One region of the Pseudosulfitobacter sp. DSM 107133 genome, then DNA from elsewhere that is predicted to be linked to it. Evidence: riboswitches for the same ligand, from Rfam matches in the RefSeq annotation. Region 1 holds a riboswitch; each other region holds the start of a gene.
The links. A riboswitch is a leader RNA that binds a small molecule or an ion and turns the genes downstream of it on or off. The one in region 1 is predicted to bind thiamine pyrophosphate.

Region 1 (9,915 bases):
GTTGCCGCATCGCGCAACCCTGTCCGCATGGCTGTGACCTGCTGGGAGTGGGGCAACTATTACGGTGACGCCAAGATGAAAGGCGCCAAGCTGGACATCGCCAAGTGGAAGCGCCCCAGCCCCGAGACCATCCCCGTCGCAGCCAAGGCTGCGGGTCTGTATATGATCTGCACCATGTCCAAACATGCGGCCGAAGCCAAAGGATGCTCGGACGCGATGTTCCTGGATTACCGTGGCTATGTGGCGGAAGCGACCGGCGCCAATATCTTCTTTGTCAAAGACGGTGAAGTGCATACGCCGCTGCCGGATTCGATCCTGAACGGTCTGACCCGTCAGACGGTGATCGGCATGTTGAAAGACCGCCAGATCAAGGTACACGAGCGCCACATCATGCCCGAAGAGCTGGAAGGGTTCGAACAATGTTTTCTGACCGGATCGGCGGCGGAAGTGACGCCGGTGGGCCAGATCGGTGATTTCAATTTCGAGGTCGGGGCGCTGACGCGCGAGATCGCGGAAGGTTATGAAAAGCTGGTGCGCGCCTAAGGGTCGGAGGGGGCTCTGCCCCCGGCGCTTTCGCGCCTCCCCCGGAGTTTATCGGGCAAGATGAAGAGACGGGCGCGCGCCATAGGTTTGGCCGCGCCCGTTTTTTTGGTTTGGTACGTTGGTTCAGTACAGGGCGACGGGGTTGATCATCGCCTGTACGGTGCCGCGAATGCGGGCCTGGCCCAGCACGAACATGAATTCGTTCACGCCGTCATCCAGGATCGGGCCGGTATTCATCGTTTCAAGGATGTAGATACCGTTTTGTTGCAGGAAAATGACGTGCCCGTAAAAGGTGCCGTCGCCTTCGACGGCGGGCACGGCTTCAAGCCCCCATGTGTCGGCGCCCACAGCCATCGGGTCGAGCGAGGCGACATATTCGGCGCCTTCGTTGGTCAGGCCGGGTTCGCCGGACACCCATGCGGTGGGGTCCTGGGTGAATTTGCCCTGTGTCCAGCCGGTGTGGAACAGGATGATGTCGCCGGGGTTCATGGTGACGTTTTGCGCCTCCATCGCGGCTTTGATGTCTTCGGAGCCAAAGCCCTGACCCGCGTCCATCACATCGGTGCCAAAGTGTTTGGCCATGTCGACGATCACCGCGCGCCCGACCAGTGGCGGCACGTCATGGGTGCCAAGTTTGGCGAGGCCCGTGATCACGCTGATGTCTTTTTCATCCAGACAGTTATAGTACAGCCCGTTTTCACCCAGGTGGCCAAGGCCGTCGAGTTGCGAGCCGATGCCGATCCATGTGTACAGGATGTCATCGTTATAGTTGCCGGGATAGCCGAAGGCCTCAAGCTTGACGCCGCCCTGTTGGTTCGGCTGCACCACTTGCAGGCTGAGCGAGCGGGGCGGAAAGGCAGGGGTTTTGGCGTCGATGGTGATGCCAAGCGGCATGGATTTGCCCTGTTTGATCAGCTTGGCAGCTGCCAGCGTGCGTTCGGTACTGACGTGGTTGGCGGCACCGATGGTGTCATCGGCGCCCCATTTCGACGATATGCAGGCGGAATGTGCATCAGCCAACGCTGTTGTGGCCGTCAGCGCAAGCGCTGTTACGGCGGCGAAAGTGGTTTTGAAAGTCATTTATAGTTCCTCCCTGATGCGCCACGAGAATCGCGTGACGCAGGGGAAGACTACCACAGGTTGAGGAGGTCGGCGCGTGACGCGGCGTCAGTAGTCGACGCCGCGCTGTGCCTTAATGCCCGCCTGGAAGGGGTGTTTGACCTCGGTCATTTCCGTCACAAGGTCGGCGTAGTCCATCAATTCCGGCTTGGCGTCGCGCCCTGTCAGGATCACGCTGGTACGTTCGTTGCGCGCCTTCAGCCCGTCGATGACCGCCGCGATGTCCAGATAATCATAGCGCAAGGCGATGTTGATTTCGTCCAGCAGGATCAGGTCATAGTCGCCCGACTGCATCATCTCGCAGGCCTTTGCATAGGCGGCAGTGGCGGCGGCAATGTCTCGGTCGCGGTCCTGTGTGTCCCAGGTAAAGCCTTCGCCCATCGTGTGCCATGTGACTTCGGGCAGGTTCTTGAAAAAGCGGCGCTCGCCGGTGATCCATTTGCCTTTGATGAACTGAACGACGCCAACTTTCTGGCCCCACCCCAAAGCACGAAGTGCAACGCCGAAGGCGGAAGACGACTTGCCCTTGCCATCGCCCGTATGGACCAGAATCAGACCGCGGCCCGGGTCTTCGGTCTGGGCGATCTTTTCGCGCTGCTTGGCTTGCAGGTCCTGCATCTTGGATTTGTGGTCTTCTGTCATGTCTTAACCTTTTGGATCGGTCACGGCGCGGACACGGCCACGTTCGAGACCCAGTTGACGTTCTCGCCAGATGATCAGCACGCCGCCGGCCACCACCAGCGTTGCACCGGCCACCGTGGACCATGTCGGGATTTCGCTGAACACCACAAAACCGATTGCGGTGGCAAAGATCAATGAGGCGTAGTCGAACGGGGCCAGCATCGAGGCTGCCCCGAAGCGGAACGCGCTGGTCATCAGGATTTGCGCGATGCCGCCGATCACGCCCGCGCCGACCAGCAGCACAGTGTTTTCAGGCGACGGCATGACCCAGCCAAAGGGCAGGGTCAGCAGGGACAGCACCGTGGCGGTCACTGAGAAGTAGAACACAATGGCGGCGGTGTGTTCGGTCTGCACAAGGCGGCGGATGTGGATCTGAACCAGCCCGCGCACCAGCGATGCGCCCAGAATGGCAAGCACACCCATCGTAGCGGCCGTGCTCATGTTGCCCGCGCCCAATGTCAGGTTGGGCCAGATAACGATCAAGACGCCGATCAGCCCAAGCCCCACGGCGGTCATGCGGATAGCGCGCACCTTTTCGCCCAGCAGAAACACCGCAAAAATCACGGTGAACATAGGCGTGGCATAGCCGATGGCGGTGACCTCGGGCAGCGGCAGCAGGCCAAGGCCCATAAAGGTCAGCGTCATTGCGGCGGTGCCGAACAGCCCGCGCCACACATGGCCCATCGGGTTTTTGGTCGACAGCCCGTGGCGCAGCTCTTTGGTTTGCCAGAGCCAGATCAGAATGACAGGAATACAAAAGAATGAGCGAAAGAAAACGGCCTCGCCCGAGGGCACTTCGGCCACGGCCACCTTGATCATGGCGGACATGACCATAAACAAAAACACTGCCACCAGCTTGAGCGTGACAGCTGTGCCGGGACGATTTTCGATCAGGGGCAAAGGCATGCCCGACACTTGATCGTTCAGCGATCAAGTTGCAAGCGTCAGTTTAGTTTTGCGACCGCCAATGCAGAGTTGTCAGAGGGGTTCCATATCCAGACCTCGTTATAGTCCGAGACATTGTACGACTGGCCCGCTGGATAATCCTGCGATCCTTCGGTGGCTTGCAGTGCGCCCATGTCTGTTTCGACCGCGACAACGCCGTTTGACCCCAAGCCTACATGTGCGTTTTCTGCGCCTTGAAGTTTGAAGTTTCGCATCAGGGAAATGCCTGCATCGGTCACAACCACATCGCCGCTGGCAGAGGCGCCGTTGTGTCCATGAAACGTGCCTTCACGCCCAAGCGTATCTTGCGCAAAGGCAGGAAGCGCAGGCAGCAGCGCACCGAGAACAAGAGCGTTGAATATCATGCGACGGGTCATAATGCATCCTTTCGACACAGCATGCCCTGTAATCTAGGGCGCGACGGGGTATTTCCCACAGACCTCTGCTAAATCGTGCCTATTGTGACATTTCAGCCGATGCGCCCGCGGTTTTCGCCGATCTGCCCGCCAACCTGACCGCGATGCAGCAGCATGTGGTCCAGAAGAACGCAGGCCATCATCGCCTCGCCCACGGGCACGGCGCGGATGCCGACGCAGGGGTCGTGGCGGCCCTTGGTGATAATCTCGGTTTCCGCACCCGTCTTGGTGATGGTCTTGCGGGTTTTCAGGATCGACGAGGTTGGTTTGACGGCAAAACGCACGACAATGTCCTGTCCGGTGCTGATACCGCCCAGAATACCGCCCGCGTGGTTGCTGGAGTATGACGGCTTGCCGTCGTTGCCCATGAAAATCTCGTCGGCGTTCAATTCGCCGGTCAGCATCGCGGCGGACATGCCTTCGCCGATCTCGACACCTTTGACCGCGTTGATCGACATCATGGCGGCAGCAAGGTCGGTGTCCAGCTTGCCGTAGACAGGAGCGCCAAGGCCGGCGGGCACACCGCGCGCCACCACTTCGATGATCGCGCCGACGCTGCTGCCGGATTTGCGCAGGTCGTCAAGGTAGTCGGCCCAATCAGCGGCGGTCTGGGCATCGGGAGACCAGAACGGGTTTTGTTCGATCTGGTCCCAGTCGAAGCGGGTGCGGTCGATCTCGTGGGCGCCCATACGGGTCATGTAGCCGGTGATCTGCACGTCTGGGGCAATCGCGCGGATCGCCTCGCGCGCCAGACCGCCCGCCGCCACGCGTGACGCGGTTTCGCGGGCCGAGGACCGGCCGCCACCGCGATAGTCGCGGATACCGTATTTCTGCCAATAGGTGATGTCGGCGTGACCGGGCCGGAACTTGTCCATGATGTCGCCGTAGTCCTTGGAGCGCTGGTCTGTGTTTTCGATCATCAGTTGCACGGGTGTGCCTGTGGTCTGGCCTTCGAACACGCCCGACAGGATGCGGACCTCGTCGGCCTCGCGGCGCTGGGTGGTGTATTTGTTCTGACCCGGTTTGCGGCGGTCCAGCCAGTGTTGGATCATCGCCTCGGTCACGGGCACGCCCGGAGGGCAGCCGTCGACCGTCGCACCCAAGGCGGGTCCGTGGCTTTCACCCCATGTGGTGACGCGGAAGAGGTGGCCAAAGCTGTTGATCGACATCGCGGTCTCCTTTGGCCCAAGGCCATAACGGCACAGGCCCATCGGCTCAAGAGTGATTGACCGGTGCGGTTCAGCCTGTACCGTCCTGAAACGGCATCAGGAGGACACAATGACAAAACCCACACCTGTGAATGCCCGCATTGCGGGGCTGCGTGATCTTGAACCCGCAGCGCGGCTGGACGCGGTCTGTGCGGCGGCGGGGCTGGATCAGAGCGACCGCGCGTTGCTGGCGGGCGAGGGGGCGTTGCCGTTGGCCACGGCCAACGGGATGATCGAGAACGTGGTGGGCAAGTTCGAGATGCCGATGGGCGTGGCGACCAACTTTTGCGTCAACGGCAAGGATTACCTGATCCCGATGGTGGTCGAGGAGCCTTCTGTGGTGGCGGCGGCGTCCTATATGGCGCGGATTGCGCGGGCCGGGGGCGGCTTTCATGCCTCGGCGGATGATCCGGTGATGCGCGCGCAGGTGCAGGTGCTGGGCGTTAGCGATCCTGCGGCGGCGCGGCTGCGGATACTGGAACACCGCGGCGCGTTGATGGCGCTGGCCAATTCAAGGGACAAGGTGCTGACCGGTCTGGGTGGCGGCTGCAAGGACATCGAGGTGCATGTGTTTGACGACACGCCGGTGGGGCCGATGGTGGTGCTGCATCTGATTGTGGACGTGCGCGATGCGATGGGGGCGAACACGGTCAACACGATGGCCGAACTGCTGGCCCCAAAGGTCGAGGCGATCGCGGGCGGCACCGTGCGGCTGCGCATCCTTTCCAATCTGGCCGATCTGCGGCTGGTGCGGGCGCGTGTGGATCTGGAGGCGGCGGCGCTGGATACCGATACTTTGAACGGCACGGATGTGGCGCAGGGCATCGTCGAGGCCTGCGCCTTGGCGGTGATTGACCCGTATCGCGCGGCGACGCACAACAAGGGGATCATGAACGGCATTGATCCGGTGGTGATCGCCACCGGCAACGACTGGCGCGCGGTCGAGGCGGGGGCACATGCCTTTGCCGCGCGCTGCGGACGCTATACCGCGCTGACGCGGTGGGAGCGCACCGCCAGCGGTGGGCTGAGTGGGAGTATCGAACTGCCGATGGCGCTGGGCCTTGTGGGTGGGGCGACCCGCACTCACCCGGCGGCGCAGGCGGCGTTGCGGTTGCTGCGCGTCGAGACGGCAACCGAACTGGCGCAGGTGGTTGCCGCCGTGGGCCTGGCGCAGAACATGGCGGCGCTGCGCGCCCTGGCAACCGAGGGCATCCAGCGTGGCCACATGGCGCTGCACGCGCGCAACATCGCGATCACCGCAGGCGCGACAGGTGCCGACATTGACCGTGTCGCCCGTGCCATCGTTGCAGCAGATGACATTACGGTGGACCACGCGCGCAGCATTCTGGACGAAACCTGAATACGGCTTGCCTCGGCAGCCCACACACCCTAGCTATTGCAACACCTCGGGGGGCCTAATGGCTGAGATGCGAATGATCGCGGACCCGTTGAACCTGAACCGGTTAACACCGGCGGAGGGAAGGTCTGGACATCTCTCCACGCTTTGCCCTTTCGCCAGCAAATTGGAGGATGCCATGAAGCCGATCCATCTTGCAGCGGGAGTTCTTGCAGCAACCGTTGCCACCACAGCGCAGGCCGAAACGCCTGTTCTGACCGTATATACCTATGACAGCTTTGTATCCGACTGGGGCCCCGGTCCGGTGATCGAGAAAGCCTTTGAAGAGGTGTGCGACTGCGATTTGCAGTTCGTGGGCACGGGCGACGGGGCCGCGCTGTTGGCGCGGGTGAAGCTGGAGGGCGCGCGCTCGGACGCTGATGTCGTGCTGGGGCTCGACACCAACCTGACCGCTGCCGCCACCGCCACGGGCCTGTTCGCGCCGCATTCGGTCGATGTGGCCTATGACGTGCCGATGGAATGGAGCGACCCGAATTTCGTGCCTTTTGACTGGGGCTATTTTGCCTTTGTCTACAACGACGGCATCACGCCGCCCAAGAATTTCCGCGAACTGGCGGACAGCGATTTGAAGATCGTCATTCAGGACCCGCGGTCGTCCACACCCGGTCTGGGCCTGCTGATGTGGGTCAAGGCGGCTTATGGCGACGAGGCGCCTGCGATCTGGGCCGATCTGGCGGACAACATCGTGACAGTGACCAAAGGCTGGTCCGAATCCTATGGTCTGTTCCTTGAGGGCGAGGCCGATATGGCGTTGTCCTATACCACTTCGCCCGCCTATCACCTGATTGCCGAAGAGGACGCCACCAAAAAGGCAGCTCCCTTCTCGGAAGGACATTATTTGCAGGTCGAAGTCGCTGGCAAACTGGCAGCAAGCGACCAGCCCGAGCTTGCGGACAAGTTTCTGGATTTCATGGTGACGGATGCGTTCCAGTCGGCCATTCCCACGACCAACTGGATGTATCCCGCCGTAACGCCCAAGGACGGTCTGCCCGAAGGGTTCGAAACACTGATCACCCCCGAAACGGCGCTGCTGGTGCCGTCGGAGGATGCGCCCGCACTGCGGGATGAAGCGTTGCAGGAATGGCTGCAAGCCCTGTCCAAATAAGCCGCTTAGGCGGTATTGGCGCTGCGACATTGGTCGTGGCGCTGATCGCTGCCGCGCTGGGCGCGGTGGCGTGGCGGGCCGAGGGGGGATATTCCCTTGGGCCTGCCGATTGGGCTGCGGTACGCTTTACCCTGTGGCAGGCGTTTCTGTCTGCGTTGATATCGGTCGCGCTGGCGGTGCCGGTGGCGCGTGCACTGGCGCGGCGGCGGTTTGCGGGGCGCAGCGCGCTGATTGCCCTGTTGGGTGCGCCGTTTATCCTGCCGGTGATTGTCGCGGTGCTGGGGATTCTGGCGGTCTTTGGTCGTGGCGGCTGGGTGAACCAGCTGCTGGGGTACTGGGGGTTCGTACCGCTGTCGATCTACGGGTTGGGCGGCGTGCTGCTGGCCCATGTGTTTTTCAATCTGCCGCTGGCGACGCGGCTGATCCTGCAAGGTTGGCAAGGCATTCCGGCGGAACGCTTCCGGCTGGCCGCGCAGTTGGGCCTGACGCCGCGCATGGTGTTTCGCGTGCTGGAATGGCCCGTACTGTTGCGCGTGGTGCCGGGCGCGCTGGCTTTGATATTCGTGATTTGTCTGGCGAGTTTCGCCGTGGCGCTGACGCTGGGCGGGGGGCCAAGGGCGACCACGATCGAGCTGGCAATCTATCAGGCGTTTCTGTTCGATTTCGATCTTGGCCGTGCGGCGATGTTGTCGCTGATGCAGCTTGGTATGGCGGGCGCTGCGGCGGTGTTGGCGCTGTGGCTGGTGCCGCAGGTGTCGCTGACGGGGGGTATGGGCCGGATGGTGCGGCGTTGGGATGCACCGACGGGCGTGCTGCGCTGGGTCGATGCCGCGCTGATCGCTCTGGCGGCGGCGTTCCTGCTGGTGCCGCTGCTGTCGGTCGTGCTGTCCGGTTTGCCGGGGATCACGGCATTGCCCGCGAATGTGTTTCGCGCGGCGTGGTCGTCGGTCTGGGTGTCCTGCGTCAGTGTCTGTGTGCTGCTGGCGCTGGCCCTGCCGATGGCGGGCTGGATCGGCACTAGCCGTCGCGGCGGGGTCGAAGCGGCGGGGCTGTTGGGGTTTGCCGCGTCGCCACTGATGATCGGGACGGGGTGGTTTATCCTGATCTATCCCTTTGCCCCACCGTCGGCGCTGGCCTTGCCAGTCACGGCCTTGGTCAACGCGCTGATGGCGCTGCCTTTTGCTCTAAGGATTCTGGTGCCGGGGGTGCGTGACGTTGTGGCGGCCCAAGGGCGGCTGAGCGCGGCGCTGGGCCTGCGCGGCTGGCGGCTGTGGCTGTGGGTGATCCTGCCGGGGGTGCGCCCGCAAGTGGGCTTTGCCGCCGGGCTGGCGGCGGCGCTGTCGATGGGCGATCTGGGTGTGATCGCCCTGTTTGCCGATCAGGACCATGCGACGCTGCCCTTGCAGATGTACCGTCTGATGGGGGCCTATCAGATGCAGGCGGCGGCGGGTGCAGCGCTGTTATTGATAATCCTCGCCTTCGGGGCGTTCTGGATCTGTGATGCTTGGGGGCGACGTGGTGCTATATCTGAATGACGTGTTGATCGAGCTGGGCGATTTTACCCTGCGCGCGGATTTGTCGGTGCCTGCGGGGCGCAAGGTGGCGATCATCGGGCCATCGGGCGCAGGCAAGTCGACGCTGGTGGGGGCCGTGGCCGGGTTCGTGCCGCTGGCGCGGGGCACGGTGACGATGCAGGGGAAGGACATTACGCATGTCGCCCCCGACCAGCGCGGCATGGCGATGTTGTTTCAGGACGGCAACCTGTTCCCGCATCTGACGGCGGCGCAGAATGTGGGGCTGGGCCTGCGCCCCGCGCTGCGCCTGACGGCGGACGAGCAGGGGCGGGTGCGTGATGCGCTGGCGCGGGTCGGGCTGGCGGGGTTCGAGGACCGGACGCCCGCCAACCTCTCCGGTGGTCAGCAAAGCCGCGCGGCGTTGGCGCGGATGTTGGTGCAGGGGAAGCCGCTGATGCTGCTGGACGAACCCTTTGCCGCCCTCGGGCCTGCGTTGCGCGATGAAATGCTGGATCTGGTCGCCTCCGTCGCCGCCGACACCGGCGCTGCGGTGCTGATGGTCACCCACGCCCCGCAGGACGTGCGCCGTTTTGCCGACGATGTGATCTTTGTCGAAGGAGGCAGGGCCCATGCACCACAGGCGGCGGAGGCGTTGATGGACAACCCGCCGCCTGCTTTGAAGGCCTATCTGGGTTAGGCTGCCCCTATGCCGCCGCGACGCTGCGCAGGCTGGCGCGCGCCTGAAGGATGCCAAGTGCGGCATGGGCGGCCTCGCGGCCCTTGGTCACGAAGTGTTCGGAATAGATCGCCATGTGGTGATCGGTTTCCTGGAAGTGGTGCGGTGTCAGTGACACAGACAGAACCGGCACACCGGTGTCCATGCCTGCGCGCATCAGCCCGTCGACCACAGCGCTGGCGACAAAGTCGTGACGATATATACCACCGTCCACAACCAGCGCCGCGCAGA
Region 2 (9,915 bases), on a different replicon from region 1:
GAGGAAACAGAACGGCTTCGTCGCGTCGTGGCTGAGCGGGTGCAACTGGTCTCCCAGATGACCCGTCTCAAAAACCGGATCCATTCGGTTTTGCATGCCAATCTGATCCCGCCCTTTTCCGGCTCTCTGTTCTCAAAGCGCGGAAGGGCCTGGCTTGAGGCGCTACCTGTTGCCGAAGATCAGCAGCGCGTCATCCTCCGCCATGCCAGCGAACTTGATCGGCTCGGTCACGACCTCAAGCAGATCGATGAGGATCTTGCACAGGCAGCACTCCAGGAACCGCGGGTGAAGCAACTGATGACTATCACCGGTGTCAACATGATCGTCGCATTGAGTGTCCTGGCTGCCGTTGGCGATATCGGACGGTTTTCATCGCCAGAGAAGCTTGTCAGCTATTTCGGCCTCAATCCCCGGGTACGGCAATCTGGTGACAAGCCTGCCTATCACGGGCGCATCACCAAGCAGGGTCGATCACATGCGCGAGCGATGCTGGTGGAGGCAGCCTGGTCGGTGTCCCGAACACCTGGCCCGCTGCGAGCCTTCTTTCAACGGATCAAAGAAAAGCGCGGGAACCAAGTCGCAGCAGTCGCGACAGCGCGTAAGCTGACGGTGGTCATCTGGCACATGCTATCGAAAGGCGAAGAGTACATCTGGAGCCGTCCTGCTCTCCTGGACTGGAAGCTTAGAAAACTGGAATTGGCCGCAGGGTACCCTTCTAAACGGGGTGGCAGGACAAAAGGGTCAGCAGCCGACTACAGCCTCAAATCGGTGCGCGATCGGGAACGAGAGGCTGTCGGTCACGCGGAGGAAGTATACCGCCGCTTCGTCACAAAATGGAAGCAGAGGTCGCCAATGGCCGATCCGGTTTCACATCAGTAGGTCAACCAAAAAAGGAGCTCCGTACTTCAAAAACTTCTTGTCAAATACATCCGTGAGATATTTGGATTGAACGATACCGATGATCCGACCAACTCCAGTGAATTTGAGGATGACATTTAGACTGTGCAAGCCAGCCAAATTGGCACCGCTCTTGTCGATGGCAATACGGTCCGGGACACCGTTGGTGCCAACGGTACGCATGAAGAATCTGCGAGCCGCAGCGGTATCACGACGCTCTGACAGCATGAATTCAAGGGTCTGCCCGTCACGATCAACCGCGCGATACAGGTAAGTCCAGGTTCCACGAACTTTGATATAAGTTTCATCCATCCGCCAAGAGACGGCAGTCGACCGCTTTCTCGCCTGCGCATTTGCAGCGATCAGCGGCGAGTACTTCACCACCCAGCGATTCAACGTGGCATGATCAATTTCAACTCCGCGTTCAGCCATGATGTCTTCCAGATCCCGATAGGAGACGCCGTAGCGCACGTAGAAGAATAAAGCGTACAAGATCACGCTTTTCGGGAAATGGTTCCCTTTGAATTCAATCGCCACAAATGGGGACCCTACATCAAGCTCAAAAGCCCGCACCTACCATGCGCAAGCCAGTCCAACCAACCGCAAAAACTTTGCGACAGAACCGTGTGGATGCCCGTGGCGTCATAGCTTCCTCCACCGGCGACAGGAGGAGGAAGAACAGCGTGCGGGGGTGGCCCCGTGACCTGTTCGTGTTCCGTTTCCTACGCCGGTATTGTCCGGATCAGGTTCGATGGGTTGGCTTGCGCCTCTCAGCCCCTTTCGAGGCACCCCAACGGATTCGTCCATGTGGTAGCAGCCGTCCTGTCGGGGATCAAGCGACGCCGGTGCGGTGATCCGCCTCCCATCGCGCGCAAACGCCTCTGGCCCAGCGGTACGACGATTTGCCGAAACAGTCATGCAGGGAATCCACCGCGATCACACTCCCCAGCGCCAGCCGTCCCAGCAGGCACAATTGCGGTATCTCGTGGCCCTGTTGATCCAAGACATGCCCGTCAGGCGCGGTGCGCGCCGCCAACCCATCGGCCAAAGACGCCAACACGCCCGCATCCACCAGCGATGCCACTGGCGCCGCCGCAATGGCCGACAGATCGGGCGAAGGCAGCACCGCGTCGATCATGACAGAAACGCGGGCGTTTTGCTCAGCGCCCTGTAGCGTCCAGCCTTCCTCTGTCAGGGTGAAATCGGGATCGGCGGCAAGGTCCAGATCGACAATTCCCGCCTCCACCAATGCCAACAGCTCTTGGGCCGCTGACAACGGGGGGCCGTAGCTGTACCGCTTTAGCCCTTCGTCGAACCCGACCAGCATCTGTGCCGTCTCGGCAGGTGTGTCAGCGGGGTTGTACCCCTTGCGCAGGTCATCCTGTATCTTGCGCCAGACCTGTCCGGCCACATATCCGATGGTCGGGTCAAGCGTGCCATCAGCCAGCCCGATGCCCATGCGCAGGCTTTCGATCGGGTTCAGGTCCGTTTCCTGCGCACCGGGTTTGATCCATTCGCGATGCAACCACTCTGACACCGCGCCTTGCGGAACCTGCCTGTGACATTCTGACAGGATGCGTGTCACGGCGGGGTCCAGTGCGGCATTGATCGCGGCGCGCGCGCTGTCGGGATCCGTCTCGGCGGCCTGTGCGATGGCGCGGGACAACCGGGTCACCTCGGCGCGGTGCAGATCAAATCGCGCGTCCAGCGGGGCTGTTACAGGTTTTGGGAATGGCGGGTGACCGTTCAGTGAAAACGGATAGATGCGTGCGGGTTCGCAGCCTGACGGATGGTATCCTTTGGCATCAAACGACCCGCCCTGCCCGCAGGTCAGCACCCGCAAAACGTCAAAGGTGGACAGCCCCAAACCGCGAATGGCCACGGTGCAGCCTGTCCAGTCTCGGGCGCGGTCGGCCAGTTGGTTCGCGGGATAGGCCCGCGTCAGCGTGCCCTGACTGCGGCCGACATGGGCCTGCCATTCCGCCAGTTGATCGTCGGGGCGCACCTGTGGCTGTCCGGGTGTCAACAAAACCTCGTCATAGGGTGCGCGCCACGTCCCACCGGCCTTTACCCGCCAGCCCTCGGCGCTGTGCTCAACCCGGCTGACCCGTTCGGGGATGATCGCAACCGTTCCTTGTGCCGTGGTCCGCAGATCATGCAACCGCGCCTGCAGATACTGCCCCATCACGGCGCGCGGCGGGAAACTGTCGGGGTCAGCCTGTTCGCCGGTGTGCCGGGCGTACCAATCCGCAAAGCTGCCACAGCGTGAAAACGCGGGCGGGCGGATCGCGATGTCACGAAAGGGGATGTTCAGCAGGCAGAGCGGGCTTTCGTCAGGGTGGAAATTCGGCCCTGCCCCCGGTGCGTCAGAGGGGTCAAAGACATCGACGGCGACGCGACAGGCGCTGTCCTGCAAATGCGTGACCAGTGCCTCAAGCGCGCCGAGGCTCCGTGGGCCGAGACCGAGAATTGCAATCCGTGCCAGACCCGCCTCTGCTATCATTTGAAACCCTTTCCCAGACGGCCAGCCGTGCGCGGGCCTGTCTTTTACGATATATGTCTACAAACATGGCCGACCGCGAAAAAGTTCCGCGCGGTCTGCTGTCCCTACCCGACCTTGCGCAGCGCGCCTTTCAGTGCCAGCGCCTCCAGCCGGTTGCGCAAACCGCGTGGGGCGCTCAGTGCCATACGCTCCATGCAGGCGCGGTTGGCATCCCCGGCCCGCAATCCACCCAAGACCAGACGCGCCATGCCGAGGCGGTCGCCCTGGGTTTGCGACAACAGGTCCAGCGCGGGCAGCAACCGTTGTTCGACGGCATCAAAGTCGGTGCCAAAGGGAAATTTTGGCAATTCCACCGGATCAAGCCAGCCGTCCAGATGCCGCGGCGTGTTGCACCGCCACCCGTCAGGCACCGCAAAGTCCGCCGCCAGTTTGCCCGCCGCCTTCGCCTGTGCAACCAGATCATCCTGAAACCGGCTGTCGGCAATACGCACCATGCGCGCCACCGCCACCTCGTCCCGCACCCCGCGCAGATCGGCAATGCCGTATTCCGTCACCACGATATCGCGATAGGCGCGCGGCACGCTTTCGTGCGGATGCGACCAGACGATATTCGATGTGGTCCGCCCCGCCTTTGTCCGCGTTGCGGGCAGCGTGATGATCGACCGCGCCCCGTCCAGTGCAAAGGCCTGTTCGACAAAGTTGAACTGACCGCCAATGCCGCTGACCACTTGCCCGCCTTTCGTGATGTCACTGGTCACACCGCCCAAAACGCTCACCTTCATCGCCGCGTTTACAAAACGCGCATCGGTGCGGGCGGCGCGTTTGGTCTCTTCGTCACCGTAGAGCTGGTTAGTGAATGACACGGGCATCATGCGGATGCGGGCGTGTTCGGCATCCGTCAGACCGCGCAACGCCGCGTAAAAGGCACGGCAATCCACGAAAAACCCTGCGTGAATGGCAACGCCGTCAACCTCGCGGCGCACGATCCCCGCCTTGAACAGTTGCAGTATCCCGTCGACCAGCATTTCGGTCACCACGTAGAGACCCGCGTCAAACGCCCCGCTTTCGTCAAATCGGTCCCCCGCAAAGGGACTGTTGCGCTGGATGGTCTGGGCCTGCCCCGCGTGCCGCAACATCAGCGCATGGGCCACCGCGTCGCCAATCGCGCCGATGCCGATCTGCAGCGACCCGCCATCGCGGATCAGCCGCGCCACATGCAAGCCGATGGCATGTTCCACCGCACCCACGGGGCGTTTGACCACCGAGAACAGCTCGAACTGCGGGCCCTCGTCCATCAGCATCTGAATTTCGTCACGGGCCACCCGCGCCTGCGGGCCGGTCATCGCGGGCAGCCTGTCGTTCGCTTCGGCCGCGACAATGAAATCCTGCCGCCCTGCCCGCCGGTCGTGCAACAAGTCGGCCGAGATGTCGGTGTTACACGACAGGCTAAAGCTGCCGTCCTCCAGCGGGGCCAACAGCTGCATCATCACGTTGGGCCGCCAGCGCCGCAACACGTCCAGCGCATGGGTATAGTTCGCCGCGATATAGCGGCGCTGCGCCACAGGCTGCGACAGCCAGCGCCCCGCCTGCATAAAGAATTCCGACACCTCGATGTTGTCGGGCAAGGTGCCGTCGCGCATCCTCCGCGCATAGTCGATCTGCGGGTACTCACCGAACAGACGGTCGGCGGCGGGGGCCAGCAGGCGGCGGGCCATGCCCTGCGCCATATCGGGGCGTTCCAGCGTCAGCGCGGTCAGGATCGACAGGCGCACATCGGGACGTTCCGCCACCGCACGCGTCAACGCATTCAGCAATGTCACCGGCTTGCCCAGTCCCAGCGGCAGCGCCAGACGGATGTCACCGCCGGTGCGTTCGATGATCTCGGTGGCGATCCGGTCGGCGGTGTTCTCAGCCAAAAGAGGACCACCCCGCATCAGGGGCAAACCGTGCACCATGTTCCGCCGCCAGCGCCTCCAGCCGTTGCGGCACATCGCGGCGCACCTTGGCATAGTGCATCGGCCCGCCACGGAACGGCGCCCATCCGGTGCCAAAGATCACAGCAGCGTCCACGTCATCGGCATCCTGCGCCACGCCCTTGCGCAGACATTCCACACCGGCGTCGCACATCGGCAGGATCAGCCGGTCAATGATGCTGTCGGACGGATCGTCTGCGGGCGCATCGGGGGGCGTTTCGCCCTTGTCATAGTCATACAGACCGCGACCGGATTTGCGCCCTGTGTGCCCCTTCTCCACCATCTCGGCCAGCCAGTCGGGCGTGTCGGCCATCGGACGGTCAAGCCCGTTGCGCAGCGACCGCGCAACCTCAAGGCATATGTCCAACCCGACCTGATCCGCCAGCGTCACAGGCCCCATCGGCATCCCGAACGCCAGCGCCGCGCGGTCGATCTCTTCCTTGGATTTGCCTTCCTCCAGCATCACCATCGCCTCCATCAGATAGGGGCCCAGGATGCGGTTCACCAGAAACCCCGGATAATCGGTCACCCGCACGGGCAGCCGGTCGATCCCTTCTGCAAAAGCCGCCAGCCGGTCCAGCGTTTCGGGCGTGACCTGAGCGTGAGAGACAACCTCGACCAAAGGCATCTGCGAGACAGGGTTAAAGAAATGCAACCCGGCGAAACGCTCCGCATCCGGGGCGCGCGCCACCAGATCGGCCAGCCGCAGGCTGGACGTGTTGCTGGCCAGTATTGCATCGGGCTTCATCACACCGGCAAGCGACGCATAGATCTTTTCCTTGATCTCCGGCTTTTCGGGGGCGGCTTCGATCACCAGATCGGCGCGGGCACGGCCCAGCCCCTGCGGATCAGGCATCATCCGGTCCAGTGCATCGCGCGCGTCGATCCCGCTCAGGTGTTTCTTGTCATAGATGCCGACGGCGCGTTTCACCGCCTTGCCCAGCGGGTCCAGCGCCACGTCTTCCAGGGTGACACGTTTGCCCTGCATCGCGGACCATGCGGCAATCTCGGCGCCCATCGCGCCGGCACCGATCACGTGCACATGGCGGATGCCGTCCGCACCCTTACCCTCGGATTTCAGTTTGCGGCGCAGAAAGAAGACGCGGATCAGGTTCTGTGCCGTGGCACTGTCCAGCAGATCGGCAAAGGATTTCATTTCGGCCTTTTGCATCCCGGCTGCATCGCCGCCGTGGTCCTCCCACAGATTGATCAGCGCATAGGGCGCGGGATAATGGTCGTTCGGTGCCTTTTTCTCGGCTTCGGTCCGCATCCGCGTGGCGGCCAGTGACCGCGCCGCGCGGGTGCGCAGCGCCGTGGCGCGCAGCCCGCCGGTGTCGTGGTCCAGCTTGCCCGCCGCTGCGGCACAAATCGCGGCCTCGACATGGCGCACGGGCACCAGCGCGTCCAGAATACCCAGCTTGCGCGCCTTGCGGTCATGGGCCGGACGGCCGGTCAGCATCATCTGCATCGCCGCCACCGGATCAATCAGCCGGGTCAGCCGCACGGTCCCGCCCAACCCCGGATGCAGACCCAGCTGCACCTCGGGAAAGCCGACCTTGACGCCATCGACCCCAATCCGGTGATCACAGGCCAACGCCAGCTCCAGCCCGCCGCCCAGCGTGTTGCCATGCACGACGGCGATGGTGGTGAACGGCAGCGCGGCCAGCTTGTCCAGCACCGCGTGGCCCTGCTCCAGCTTTTCCATCGCCGCGTCACCGCGCAGATCGGCAAAGCCGTCGATGTCCGCCCCCGCCGCGAAACCGCCCGCTTTGGCCGATCGGATCACCAGCGCGCGCGGATTGTCCTGTTTCGCCCGGTCCAGCAGATTGTCCAGTTCGCGCAACACGCTTTCGGAAATCACGTTGGTGCCGGTGTCGGCGCAGTCCAGCCACAGCTGAGCAATCTCCCCCGCGCCATAGCGCCAATGCGCGACACCCTCGGGGCGCGGCGTGTCTGCGGGCGTGGGTTTCTGTGCGTAGCGTTCCAGAACATCCATCATGCGGCCTCCAGCAGCATGGCACCGCCCAGCCCGCCGCCGATGCATTCGGTGGCGATGCCGCGACGGACACCTTTGTGTTTCATGGCATTGGCCAGATGCAGCACAATCCTGTTGCCGCTGGCCCCGACAGGGTGCCCCAGGCTGATCGCGCCGCCATCCACGTTCAGACGCCCCCGGTCAATCCGGCCAAAGGCGGCGTCATAGCCCAACACCTCGCGGCAAAAGTCGTCATCCTGCCACGCGGCCAGACAGGCCAGAACCTGCGCGGCAAAGGCCTCGTTAATCTCCCACAGGTCGATGTCATCCACCGACAGCCCGTGCCGCTGTGCCAGTGGGGAGGACGCCATAACCGGGCCCAGCCCCATGACCGCGGGATCAAGTGCCGCCCATTCGCTGTCAACCAGCTGTGCAATCGGCTCCAGCCCGTGCGCCTTCACTGCCGTTTCAGACGCAAGGACCACCCAGGACGCGCCATCGGTGATCTGGCTGGAATTGCCCGCCGTCACCTTGCCGTATGGTTTTTCGAACGCGGGGTTCAGTTTGGCCAGATGGCTCATGGAATTGTCGGGGCGCACGCCGTCGTCGCTGCCATGGGCGACCCCGTCGCGGTCAAAGGCGGGCAGAACCTCGTGGTCCAGCCGCCCGTCCGCCTGTGCCGCCGCCAGCCGTTTGTGACTGTCCACCGCATAGGCATCTGCGGTTTCGCGATCGATGCCGAAACGATGCGCCAGCACTTCGGCGGTTTGCCCCATGTTCAGTGCCGTAATCGGATCGGTCAGCCCGCGTTCCAGCCCGATGACGGGGCTGAAGAAATCGGGGCGCAATTCGGTCAGTTTGGCGGCCTTGTCCATTGCGCCCTTGGCCTGTGCCATGCCGCCGAACCACTCGGTCGCCTCGCGGTTGTAAACCAGCGGCGCATGGCTCAGCGCCTCGGTGCCGCCGGCCAGGATCATCTCGTGACTGCCATCGCGGATATAGCGAAAGGCGGTGTCGATGCTTTGCATGCCCGAGCCACAGTTGATCTGCACGGTAAAGGCCACTTGTTCGTTACCCATGCCCAACCGCAGGGCCGCGACGCGGGCGGGGTTCATTTCGTCCTGAATGACGTTCACACAGCCCAGGATAACAAGGTCAAAAGCATCGCGCGGCATCGGCTGGCGCATCAACAGCGGCCTGCCGCATTGCACGGCCAGATCGACCGGCGTGAACGGGCCCGGTCCGCCGCGCGCCTTGAGGAACGGGGTGCGGGCACCATCGACGAGGTAAACGGGTCGGGTCATTCTGCAGCCTCTCTGGGGGTAAATCTGTCGGGGTCTTGCGGCGCGTCGGGGAACATGGCCGCGATGTGTTCGGGGCTGTACTCGTCCACCGCCACGACCTTTTGCACCGCCGCATCCACACGCTGAAGCTGCGTGTGTTCGGCGTCGGTCAGCGCGCCGGACTTCAGCGCCTCTGCGGGCGATTGCTTGAGCTTGCGCAGGCGTTTGGTCAACGGTTCGGCGTCGATCACCATACGATAAGCGGTGTCCAGCAACCCCTGCCCGCTGTCAGGTTCACCCGGATGCAGCACGCCCACCAGACGGTCGCGGGTTTGCGACGGGTGGTACAGGATCATCGCGCATTTCTCGGCCAGTTTGTCCGACGGTCCGCGCGACCGTGACCGTGGCAACAGCGTCGGGCGCAGCAGCCAGCCGACCCAACGCGCGGGAAAGTTGGCAATGGTTTCGTCCAGCGCCCGCCCGATGCGGTTGAACGACACTTCGGCCGCGTATTGCACCAGCGGCAAATCCTCGGCGTGCCGCCCGTCGTCTTCCCACCGTTTCAGCGCCGCCGACACCAGGAACATCTCGGACAATGCATCGCCCAACCGCGCCGAGATCATCTCCTTGCGTTTCAGTTCGCCGCCCAGCGTCAGGAATGCCATGTCCGCCGTCACGGCAAAGGCCGCGGACCAGCGGGACAGCCGCGCATAGAGCGGCGCGATGTCGCCCGCGTTGTCCGGCACGTCGCCGCGCCCGGTCCAGGCGGACCACCATGCGCGAAAGAATGTGCGCGTCGAATGGCCGACATGCGCCCAGAAGTGTTTGTCAAAAGCGGTCAGGGATTTTTCCGGGTCCGGTTCCTGAAGCGCCTGCATTTCATCCAGCAGATGCGGATGCGCCCGGATGGCCCCCTGACCAAAGATGATCAGGTTGCGGGTGACGATATTGGCGCCCTCGACCGTGATCCCGATGGGAATGGCACGGTAATGCGGCTGCAGGTAATTCAGCGGCCCGTCGATCACTGCCTTGCCGGAATGCACGTCCATCGCGTCATTGATGCTTTCGCGCATCCGCGTTGTGGCGTGATATTTCATGATCGCGGAAATCACGGCCAGCTTGTGGCCCTCGTCCAGCGCGGCGGTGGTCAGGCGGCGACCGGCGTCAATGGTATAGGCATTGGCCGCGATCCGCGCCATCGGTTCCTGCACACCGCCAAACAGGCCGATGGGCATGTTGAACTGTTTGCGCACGCGGGCATAGGCCCCCGTTGTGTGCGCCGCC
Region 3 (9,915 bases), on a different replicon from region 1:
CGCAAGGGCGTCGCGGGGGGCAAGGTGGGCCTCGTCCTTGAAGAACAGACCGCGTGTGAAACGGTTCGCCAGATCGGGTTCCAGTGCTGCGATTTGTTCTGCGTCCACGGGGCTGTGATTGCGGGTGCGGCGGGCAAAGCGGGTCAGTTCGGCAGTGTCGCGGGCGGGCGAGATCACCAGCGTGCCGTTCCTGTGGACGGCCTGCGTGTGGGCGGCCCACCAGCCGACGGCCTCCTGCCCCAGCCGCACCACGGGTTCTTCGGCGCTTTCGCCCTCGCAGAACGGGGCCAGCATACCGCCGGCCCACCACGAACAGGATTGCGGGCCAAGGGTGGCCTGACGGTCGATCAACGTGACCCGCGCGCCGCGATCCAGCAGGGCGCGTGCCACGCACAGGCCCGCGACACCGGCGCCGATGATGGTAATGCGATGCATCACCACTGACCGTGGAAATGGTGGACGGGACCGTGGCCCGCGCCGATGTCCAATGTGTCGGCAGCGGCAATCGCCCCTTGCAGATAGCCATGCGCAGCGGCGACGGCGGCGGGCAGGTCCACCCCACGGGCAAGCTGCGCCGCAATGGCTGCGGAATAGGTGCAGCCGGTGCCATGGGTGTTGCGGGTGTGCAGGCGCGGCGCGGACAGGGTGGCGATGGTGCCGCTGGCGTCGACCAGCACGTCGGTGCAGGTTTCGCCTGCGCCATGTCCCCCCTTCATCAGGACCGCTCGCGGCCCCATCGCCAGCAGGCGCATGCCCTGTGCGGCCATCTCGTCGGGGGTTTTCGCCTCTGCCGCGCCCAGAAGCCGCGCGGCTTCGGGCAGGTTGGGGGTCAGCAGCGTCGCCAGCGGCAGAATCCGGCGCGCCAAGGCGTCAACCGCAGTGTCATGCAACAACGCATCGCCCGATTTGGCAATCATCACCGGATCAACGACAACCGGCCCGGCAAAGCCCGCTAGTCCCTCTGCCACGGCTGCGATGACGGCAGCGCCCGACAGCATCCCCAGCTTGACCGCCGCCACATCCAGATCATCCAGAACCGCCGCAATCTGCGCGGCGACCATGTCGGCGGGCACCTCGTGAACAGCCGTTACCGCCATGGTGTTCTGCGCGGTGATGGCGGTCAGGACGCTGGCAGCATAGACGCCATTGGCCGACATCGCCTTGATGTCCGCCTGAATACCGGCGCCACCGCCACTGTCGGAACCGGCAATGGTCAAGGCAATCGGGGGTCTGTGGGCCACGGGCATCTCCAACGTATGTGGGACTGCCGACGTGGAAAAAGAGCCTGCGCGATGTGATGCGCAACCTACCCGTTCCCTACGCCGGTATGACCCGGATCAGGTTCGACGGGTCGGTGCATGCACCTCTCAGCCCCAAGGGGCCCCCCGACGGATATTATGTCGTGCGTCGGGCCGCGCGGTGCGGTCTGACGCTGTTCGCCTCTAGGGCTAGAGTGTATTTTCGCGGATCACAACCGGTTTTTTTCGCGGCCGGGTTGTGCCGCAATCAGCCGGTTTCAGCGCGCCCCTTGCGGGTCAGCCGCGAGATGACGACGAAAAAGAACGGCACGAACAGCACGCCGAACACGGTGGCCGAAATCGTACCCGCCACCACGCCGCTGCCGATGGCCGTGCGCCCGCCCGAGCCTGCGCCGGTGCTGAGAAGCAGCGGCAGAACGCCCAAAGAGAAGGCCATCGACGTCATGATGATCGGACGGAAACGCTGTTTTGCAGCGTCTACGGCGGCTTCGATCACCGTCTCGCCCTCGGCGCGGCGGTCGCGCGCGAATTCGACAATCAGGATCGCGTTTTTCCCTGTCAGACCGATCACCGTCAGCAGACCGACCTGAAAGAACACGCCGTTTTCAAACCCCCCCAGCCAGGCCCCTGTCAGCGCGCCCAGCACGCCGATGGGCATGGCCAGCATCACCGCAAAGGGGATCGACCAGCTTTCGTAAAGCGCGGCCAGCGCAAGGAAAATTGCCGCCAGCGACAGCCCGTACAACAGCGGTGCCTGACTGCCCGATTCCTGCTCTTCCAGCGACAGGCCGGTCAGCGCGATCTGAAAGCCGGGGGGCAACTGCTCGGCCAGCCGATAGATCTCGGCCAGACCGTCGCCGGTGCTGACGCCGGGTGCCGGTGCGCCCTGAAGCTGCATCGCAGGCACGCCGTTGTAGCGGGTCACACCCTGCGGCGCAAAAGCCCATTCGGCATCGGCAAAGTTCGAAAATGGCACCAGACCGCCGCTGGCATTGCGCACGCGCCATTTGGCCAGATCCGAGGGCAGGGCACGGGCATCGGCCTCGCCCTGAACATAGACGCGCTTGATCCGCCCTTCGTCGATGAAATCGTTCACATAGCGGCCGGCCCAGGCAATCGTCAGCAGGTTGCCCACATCTGCCGCGGTCACTCCCATGGCGCCGGCGCGACGCCAGTCGATGTCCAGTTTGAACTGGGCGGCGTCCTCCAGCCCGCTGGGGCGCAGAGAGGCGATCAACGGGCTTTGTGCGCCCATGCCCAGCAACTGGTTGCGTGCATCCAGCAACTGTTCATGGGTCTGCCCGCCGCGTGCCTGTACATAGAAATCAAAGCCGGACACGTTGCCCAATTCGATCACCGAAGGCGGCACCACGGGGAACACCATCGCATCCTGTATCTGGCTGAACGCGCCAAAGGCACGGCCCGCCAGCGCCTGCGCGCTTTGGTTTGCAGCTTCGCGGTCGGCCCAGTCTTTCAGGCGCACAAACATGATGCCGACGTTCTGGCCCTGACCGGCAAAGCTGAAGCCGACAACGCCGAACACCGAATCCACGATGTCGGATTCCTGTTCCAGGTAGTAATCCTCGACCTGCTTGAGTACATCCAGCGTGCGTTCGCTGGTGGCCCCTGTTGGCGCCTGGATAAGGGTGAACAGAATGCCCTGATCTTCGTCTGGCAGAAAGCCCTGGGGGGTGCGCACGAACAGCAGGCCCATGGCAACAAAGATACCGATATAGGCCAGACCGGTCAGGAACCGCCAGCGCACCAGCTTGCCCACAGTCTTGCCATAGCCTGTCATCAGCTTGTCAAAGCCCTTGTTGAACAGGCCGAAAAATCCGCGCCGCTTGGCGTGGGTTTTCGGTTTCAGCAGCGTTGCGCACAAGGCAGGTGTCAGGGTCAGCGCCACCAGAACCGACAGCGACATGGCCGAAATGATCGTCACCGCAAACTGTTTGTAGATTACGCCGGTTGATCCGGGAAAAAAGGCCATCGGCACGAAAACAGCCGACAGCACAACGGCAATGCCGATCAGCGCGCCGGTGATCTGGTCCATCGACTTGCGCGTCGCCTCGACCGGGCTCAGCCCTTCCTGCTCCATGATGCGTTCGACGTTTTCGACCACAACAATCGCATCATCCACCAGCAGGCCGATGGCCAGCACCATGGCCAGCATGGTCAACGTGTTGATCGAAAAGCCGAATGCCGCCAGCACCCCGAATGTGCCCAGCAGCACCACGGGCACCGCCAGTGTGGGCACCAGCGTGGCACGCAGGTTTTGCAGGAACAAGAGCATCACCAGAAACACCAGCACGATCGCCTCGACCAACGTCTTGACGACCTCCTCGATTGAAATCCGCACAAAGGGCGTGGTGTCATAGGGGATCACATAATCGACCCCATCGGGAAAGAATTCCGCCAGTTCCTCAAGCCGCGTTTCAACAAGGGCGGCGGTGTCCAGTGCGTTGGCACCGGGGGCAAGGCTGATCGCCAGGCCGGCAGAGGGGTTGCGGTTGTAACGCGAGATGGTGGCATAGCTTTCGGCGCCGATCTCGACCCGTGCAACATCATTGACCAGCACCAGCCCGCCGTCGGTTTCGGCGCGCAGCACGATCTGGCGGAAATCTTCGGGCGTGCGCAACAGGGATTGCGCGGTGATCGTGGCGTTCAGCATCTGCCCGTCGACCGAGGGGCGCGACCCGAAAGCCCCTGCGGAAATCTGTGCGTTCTCGGCAGAGACTGCGGCCACGACATCCGACGGCGTCAGTTCAAAGGCAGCCAGCTTGGCCGGGTCCAGCCAGATGCGCATGGCATATTGCGCGCCAAAGACCTGCGCACTGCCCACGCCTTCGACTCGGCTGAGTTCGTTGACCAGATTGGTGGACAGATAGTCGCCCAGATCGGTTGCGTCATAGGTGCCGTTGTCGGCAATCAGCGACACGACCATCAGGAAGCCGGCCGAGGATTTTTGCACCGTCACACCCTGCCGCTGCACCGCTTCGGGCAGCAGGGCAGTGGCCTGTGACAGCTTGTTCTGCACCTGCACCTGCGCGATGTCGGGGTCGGTGCCGGTTTCAAAAGTCAGTGTCACGCTGGCGCTGCCCGACGAGGTCGACGACGACGACACATAGCGCAAACCGTCCAGGCCGGTCATCTGCTGCTCGATCACCTGCGTGACGGTATTGGCAACCGTTTCGGCCGAGGCCCCCGGGTAGACTGCGCGCACCGTGACCGTGGGCGGGGCAATCTGCGGGTATTGGGCGACGGGCAGCGATTGAATCGCAAGAATGCCGATCCCCATGATAAAGATCGAAATGACCCATGCAAAAATCGGACGGTCGATGAAAAAGCGAGCCATGGCGGGGTCTGATCCTGATTTATTCGGTTGCTGCCGGAGCAGAGTCTGCGTCAGCGGGCGCTTGTTCTTGCGGGGTCACGGTGGCACCGGGGGCGGCTTTTTGCAGGCCAACCACAATGACACGGTCGCCCGGATTCAGCCCGTCGTTTACCACCCAGTCGCTGCCCCGGTCGCTGATGACCGAGAGCTGGCGCATTTCGACAACATTGTCGGCGCCGACAACCAGAACCGTCGGCTGATCACGCCGGTCGCGGCTGATGGCCTGTTGGGGCACCAGATAGACGTCCTTGGCGGTGGTCGTGGCGATTTCGACCTGCACATACATGCCAGGCAGCAGCAGCTTGTCGGGATTGGCGAATTGCATCCGCAGCACCACAACGCCGGTTTGTTCGTTCACGTCCGGTTCGGCGGCGGTCAATGTGCCGGTCTGGTCGAATACGCTGCCATCGGCCAGCGTCAGGGTCACATCGGTTGGCAGGTCTTCCAGACGCGCACCGATGTTGTCGCGCCGCCATGCGATGATTTCGGCGGCTGACTGGGTCACATCCACATAGACGGGATCAATGTTGCGGATCACGGCCATCGGTTCGGCCTGACTGGCCGTCACCAGCGCACCCGGACTGGCCAGCGAACGCCCGATTTCACCGGACAGACGCGCCCGGATCTGGGTGCGGTCCAGCTGGATCTGGGCGGTCTGCAGTTGCGCCTGTGCAGCCTGCACAGCGGCGGCGGCAATGTCACGGTTGGCCACGGCACTGTCCAATGCCTGTTCGCTGGCCACATTGCGCGATTGCAGTTCTTGCAGGCGGGTCTCTTCTTTCTGGGCCGCTTTCAGCTGGGCATTCGCCTGCGCCACCGCCGCATTGGCCTGTGCCACGGCGGCCTGATAGGTGGCGGCGTCGATTGTGTACAAAACATCACCCTCTTCGACAGGCCCGCCCTCTTTGAACTTCCGCTCGGTGATGATGCCTGCCACCTGCGGGCGCACCTCGGCCTGCGCCGAGGCCAGAACCCGGCCCGGCAGGGTCGTCGTCAACGGCACGTCCTGGGGCTGCATGGTCATCACCGTCACGGCGGCTGGCGGGCGGCCCTGTTGCTGGGCAGCAGCTGGCAGAGCGGACGCCATCAAGGCAATGGCCAGCACGACGGGACGCAAGCGGATATGAGGAAATGGCATGGTCAGGATCCAGTCTGGTACAAGCGCGAACAATCAGTCAGCTATACTAACCTAATGCGGCGTCGCAGCAAGGGCTGCGTTCACCCCATTCAAAGTTGGCTGGCCGGATAAATGGGCCCCGACCCTAACGCTACACCGGCTTGCTGATCAGGCGGCCCGCTGTCAGCCCGTTCACTTTTTCGACAATGCCCGCAGCGTCGATGCCAAAGTGGCGGTACAGGTCGGCAATCGTGCCGGTCTGGCCAAAATGTTCGACGCCCAGCGACACGGTCTGATGCCCGATCACCGATCCCAGCCACGCCAATGTGGCAGGGTGGCCATCAATCACCGTGACCAGCTTGCAATCGCGCGACAGCCCGCCCAGCAGGGTTTCGATATGCGACCGCGCCGCCCGATTGCCCCGCGCCCGTGCCCGCTGTGCCGCTGTCCAGCCCGCGTTCAGCCGGTCGGCCGAGGTGACGGCCAGAACCGCAACATCGCGGCGACCCTCGCCAATGATCCCTGCGGCGCGGATCGCTTCGGGTGCGACGACACCCTGATAGGCAATCACCACCTCGCAATTGGGTCCGGGTTTGCGCAGCCAATAGGCGCCGTCGATGGCCCCTTGCCGGAAAGCGTCGTCCACACGTTTGCCCGGCTGCTCAATCGGGTTGGTGGACAGCCGCAGATAGACCGACCCGCCGGTTTCGTCGCGCAGCCAAGTGCGTTCGTCCGGGTCACCGTCGCCGCTGCGTTGCAGGTATTCAAACGCCCACTGCATGATGACCGACAGCTCGTCGACAAAGGCGGGTTCGAACGCGGCCAGACCGTCCTGACTCATCCCGATCAGCGGGGTGCCGATGGACTGGTGCGCGCCGCCTTCGGGGGCCAGCGTGATGCCGGACGGGGTGCCGACAATCATGAAACGCGCATCCTGATAGCAGGCGTAGTTCAACGCATCCAAACCACGCGCGACAAAGGGATCATAGACCGTGCCGATGGGGATCAGCCGCTTGCCGAACAGCGAATGCGACAGGCCCGCCGCTGCCAGCAGCAGGAACAGGTTCATCTCGGCAATACCCAGTTCGATGTGCTGCCCTTCGGGCGTGAATTCCCATTTTGCGGTCGAGGGGATTTTTTCGTTGATGAACGTGTCCTGCTGTTCGGTGCGCGCGAACAGCTTGCGGCGGTTCACCCAAGGGCCAAGGTTGGTGGTGCCCGTCACGTCGGGCGATGTGGTCACAATACGTTCGGCAAGCGTGCTGTCGCCCTTGGACAGATCGTCCAGGATCTTGCCAAAGCCCATTTGCGTGGACAGTTCACGGTCGGTTGCAATCTCGATCTGGGGCACGTCCAGAACATCGTCGGTATAGCGGCGCGGTCCCTTGGCAAAGAACGGCACCTGCCCCAGGAAATCGCGCAAGCCATCGGGGTCCTCGACCGTGGCAAAGGGGTCCCATTCCTGTCCCTGCGGCACGCCCATCACCTTTTGCCATTCGGCCATCTGGGTCTTGTTCATCAAGCCGCCGTGGTTGTCCTTGTGGCCCGCAATCGGCGTGCCCCAACCCTTGATCGTATAGGCCAGGAAACAGACGGGGCGGTCGTGGTCGATGGCGGCAAAGGTGTCGGCCATGGTCTGCACGCAGTTGCCGCCCAGATTTTCCATCAGTTCGGCCAGTTCATCGTCGCTGCGACTGTCGATCAGCTGGGTCACGTCGCCCTGATCGCCAAGGCTGTCCATCAGCCGTTCACGCCACGCAGCCCCGCCCATGAAGGTCAGCGCCGAATAAAGCTGGTTGGGGCAGTTGTCGATCCAGTCACGCAGCGTGTCGCCGCCCGGTTCCTTGAACGCGGCACGCTGCAGGTGGCCGTATTTTACGCGGACCACATCCCATCCGAAGGCTTCGAATATCTTCTCGACGCGCTGGAACAGTCCCTCGCGGACCACGCCGTCCAGCGACTGGCGGTTATAGTCGATGATCCACCACGCATTGCGCAGGTCGTTTTTCCAGCCCTCTTGCAGACATTCGTAGATGTTGCCTTCGTCCAGTTCGGCATCGCCCACCAGCGCCACCATACGGCCCAGGGGGATGTCGTTGCCCCAGCGTTTGGCGTGAATGTAATCCTGCACCAGCGACGCGAACGACGTGATCGCCACGCCCAAGCCCACCGATCCGGTGGAAAAATCCACATCGTCGATGTCCTTGGTGCGCGACGGATAGGATTGCACCCCATGCAGCCCGCGAAAATTCTGCATCTTCTCCAGCGTCTGTTCGCCCATCAGATATTGCATTGCGTGAAACACCGGCGAAGCGTGGGGTTTGACGGCGACGCGGTCCTCGGGGCGCAGGGCGCTGAAATACAGGGCCGACATGATCGACACCATCGACGCAGACGACGCCTGATGCCCGCCCACCTTGATCCCGTCTGCCTTGGGGCGGATGTGGTTGGCGTTGTGGATCATCCAATGCGACAGCCACAGCAGGCGTTGTTCGATTGTTTTCAGGTGGGCGGCGTGTGTCATCTGGATTCCATCCATTTTCAAGCTTTGATGCTGTATATCGCGTGCATTGCCGCGCGTTTCTGCTTTCTTCCGTCAAATTTGGCCGATATTGGCTGATATAGCCAACAAAGATGGATATTGTGATGATTTCAGCCAATCTTGATTCCTTTGACCATGCCATCCTGCGCGCATTGCAAGGCAACGGGCGTGCGTCGATTCAGGACATTGCCGCCAGCGTCGGCCTCAGCCCGTCACCTGTGGCGCGGCGGCTGCGGCTGTTGGAGGAGGCGGGCATTGTCACCGGTTACAGCGCCCTGATCGACGAGGCGGCTTTGGGCTTTGGCTTTTCGGTGTTCCTGTCGGTCAAACTGGAAAAGCAGGTGGACGATGCGCTGGCGCGGTTTGAACAGGCGATTGCGGGCCACCCCGAGGTTGTCGATTGCTGGCTGATGACGGGAAACCGCGACTATCTGCTGCGTATCGCAACCAGCGGGCTGGAAGAGTTCGAGCGGTTTCTGGTTGGCACCTTCACCAAGATTCCCGGCGTGGCTTCCATTGAAAGTTCGATCCCGCTGCGGCGGGTGAAATCGGGGCAGGCGCGGTTGGGCTGAGGGCGCGCGAATACCGCGGCTTACCCCTCCAGCATGGCACGCAGATCTGCTGCGCTCAGCACGTCCTTGGACGGGGCAGCGGCGCGGGCCGGGGTCAGGCTGAGACGCGGGGCAGGGGCGGGCATGGTCAGGCCGTCGGCGGTGACAAAACTGCCGCGTGCAACAGCGTGCGGATGCTCTGCCGCTTCGCGCAGCGACAGCACGGGCGACACGCAGGCATCGGTTCCCTCAAAGATCGCTGTCCAATCGTCCCGGGTTTTCTGGCGGATGATGTCGGCCACGCGCTGCTTCAGCGCGGGCCACGCGGCACTGTCCAGATGTGCGGCCAGGTCTGCGTCGTCGCGCGCCCCGATCCCGTCCAGAAGGGCCGCGTAGAATTTGGGTTCGATGGCCCCGATCGCCATATGTTTCCCGTCAGCGGTTTCATAGACCTCGTAAAAATGCGCGCCGGTGTCCAGTATGTTGACCCCGCGCTGGTCCTGCCAGCTGCCCTGCGCCATAAAGGTGTGCAGCATCGACGCCAGCAGCGCCGACCCTTCGGTCATCGCGGCATCAACCACCTGCCCCTGACCCGTGGCACGCGCGTGCATCAGCCCCGCCAGCATCCCAAAGGCCAGAAACATCCCGCCTCCGCCAAAATCTCCCACCAGATTGACCGGTGGCACCGGCGCCTCACCGGCCCGACCCAACGCATGCAACACGCCGGAAATCGCGATATAGTTGATGTCATGCCCCGCCGTGTGCGCCAGCGGGCCGGTCTGGCCCCAGCCGGTCATGCGCCCGTACACCAGCCGCGGATTCAGCGCCAGCATCGCGTCGGGGCCAAAGCCCAACCGCTCTGTCACGCCGGGCCGATAGCCTTCGATCAACCCGTCTGCGGTGGCGATCAGGTCGCGCAGCGTGGTACAGTCGGCGGCGTCTTTCATGTCCAGCGCAACCCGTGTGCGACCGCGCAGCAATATGTCCGTTTCGGCGGGGCTGTCTGGTCCGCCCAGTCCACCGCCGGGGCGTTCGACACGGATCACCTCGGC

Region 2: linked by a shared signal. The riboswitch ahead of DSM107133_RS20555 (IS6 family transposase) and the one ahead of thiB (thiamine ABC transporter substrate binding subunit) in region 1 are both predicted to bind thiamine pyrophosphate.
Region 3: linked by a shared signal. The riboswitch ahead of thiD (bifunctional hydroxymethylpyrimidine kinase/phosphomethylpyrimidine kinase) and the one ahead of thiB (thiamine ABC transporter substrate binding subunit) in region 1 are both predicted to bind thiamine pyrophosphate.

What each region holds. Positions count from the first base shown of each region.
Region 1 is NZ_CP085154.1:222,448-232,362, forward strand. Features, by position in the region: gene DSM107133_RS01075 (branched-chain amino acid aminotransferase) at 1-543, shown strand, start outside; gene DSM107133_RS01080 (cyclase family protein) at 667-1,623, opposite strand; gene cobO (cob(I)yrinic acid a,c-diamide adenosyltransferase) at 1,711-2,304, opposite strand; gene DSM107133_RS01090 (DMT family transporter) at 2,308-3,249, opposite strand; gene DSM107133_RS01095 (hypothetical protein) at 3,288-3,665, opposite strand; gene aroC (chorismate synthase) at 3,758-4,873, opposite strand; gene DSM107133_RS01105 (hydroxymethylglutaryl-CoA reductase, degradative) at 4,983-6,272, shown strand; TPP riboswitch at 6,310-6,410, shown strand; gene thiB (thiamine ABC transporter substrate binding subunit) at 6,448-7,434, shown strand; gene DSM107133_RS01115 (thiamine/thiamine pyrophosphate ABC transporter permease ThiP) at 7,410-8,969, shown strand; gene DSM107133_RS01120 (ATP-binding cassette domain-containing protein) at 8,935-9,645, shown strand; gene DSM107133_RS01125 (6,7-dimethyl-8-ribityllumazine synthase) at 9,653-9,915, opposite strand, start outside.
Region 2 is NZ_CP085156.1:85,626-95,540, reverse strand. Features, by position in the region: gene DSM107133_RS20560 (IS110 family transposase) at 1-879, shown strand, start outside; partial or broken gene DSM107133_RS20555 (IS6 family transposase) at 904-1,434, opposite strand; TPP riboswitch at 1,600-1,700, opposite strand; gene DSM107133_RS20550 (FAD/NAD(P)-binding domain-containing protein) at 1,730-3,400, opposite strand; gene DSM107133_RS20545 (acetyl-CoA hydrolase/transferase C-terminal domain-containing protein) at 3,505-5,316, opposite strand; gene DSM107133_RS20540 (3-hydroxyacyl-CoA dehydrogenase NAD-binding domain-containing protein) at 5,309-7,372, opposite strand; gene DSM107133_RS20535 (acetyl-CoA C-acetyltransferase) at 7,369-8,652, opposite strand; gene DSM107133_RS20530 (acyl-CoA dehydrogenase) at 8,649-9,915, opposite strand, start outside.
Region 3 is NZ_CP085155.1:293,034-302,948, forward strand. Features, by position in the region: gene DSM107133_RS19140 (FAD-dependent oxidoreductase) at 1-435, opposite strand, end outside; gene thiD (bifunctional hydroxymethylpyrimidine kinase/phosphomethylpyrimidine kinase) at 435-1,241, opposite strand; TPP riboswitch at 1,298-1,398, opposite strand; gene DSM107133_RS19150 (efflux RND transporter permease subunit) at 1,507-4,614, opposite strand; gene DSM107133_RS19155 (efflux RND transporter periplasmic adaptor subunit) at 4,634-5,791, opposite strand; gene DSM107133_RS19160 (transketolase) at 5,922-8,294, opposite strand; gene DSM107133_RS19165 (Lrp/AsnC family transcriptional regulator) at 8,417-8,884, shown strand; gene DSM107133_RS19170 (CaiB/BaiF CoA-transferase family protein) at 8,905-9,915, opposite strand, start outside.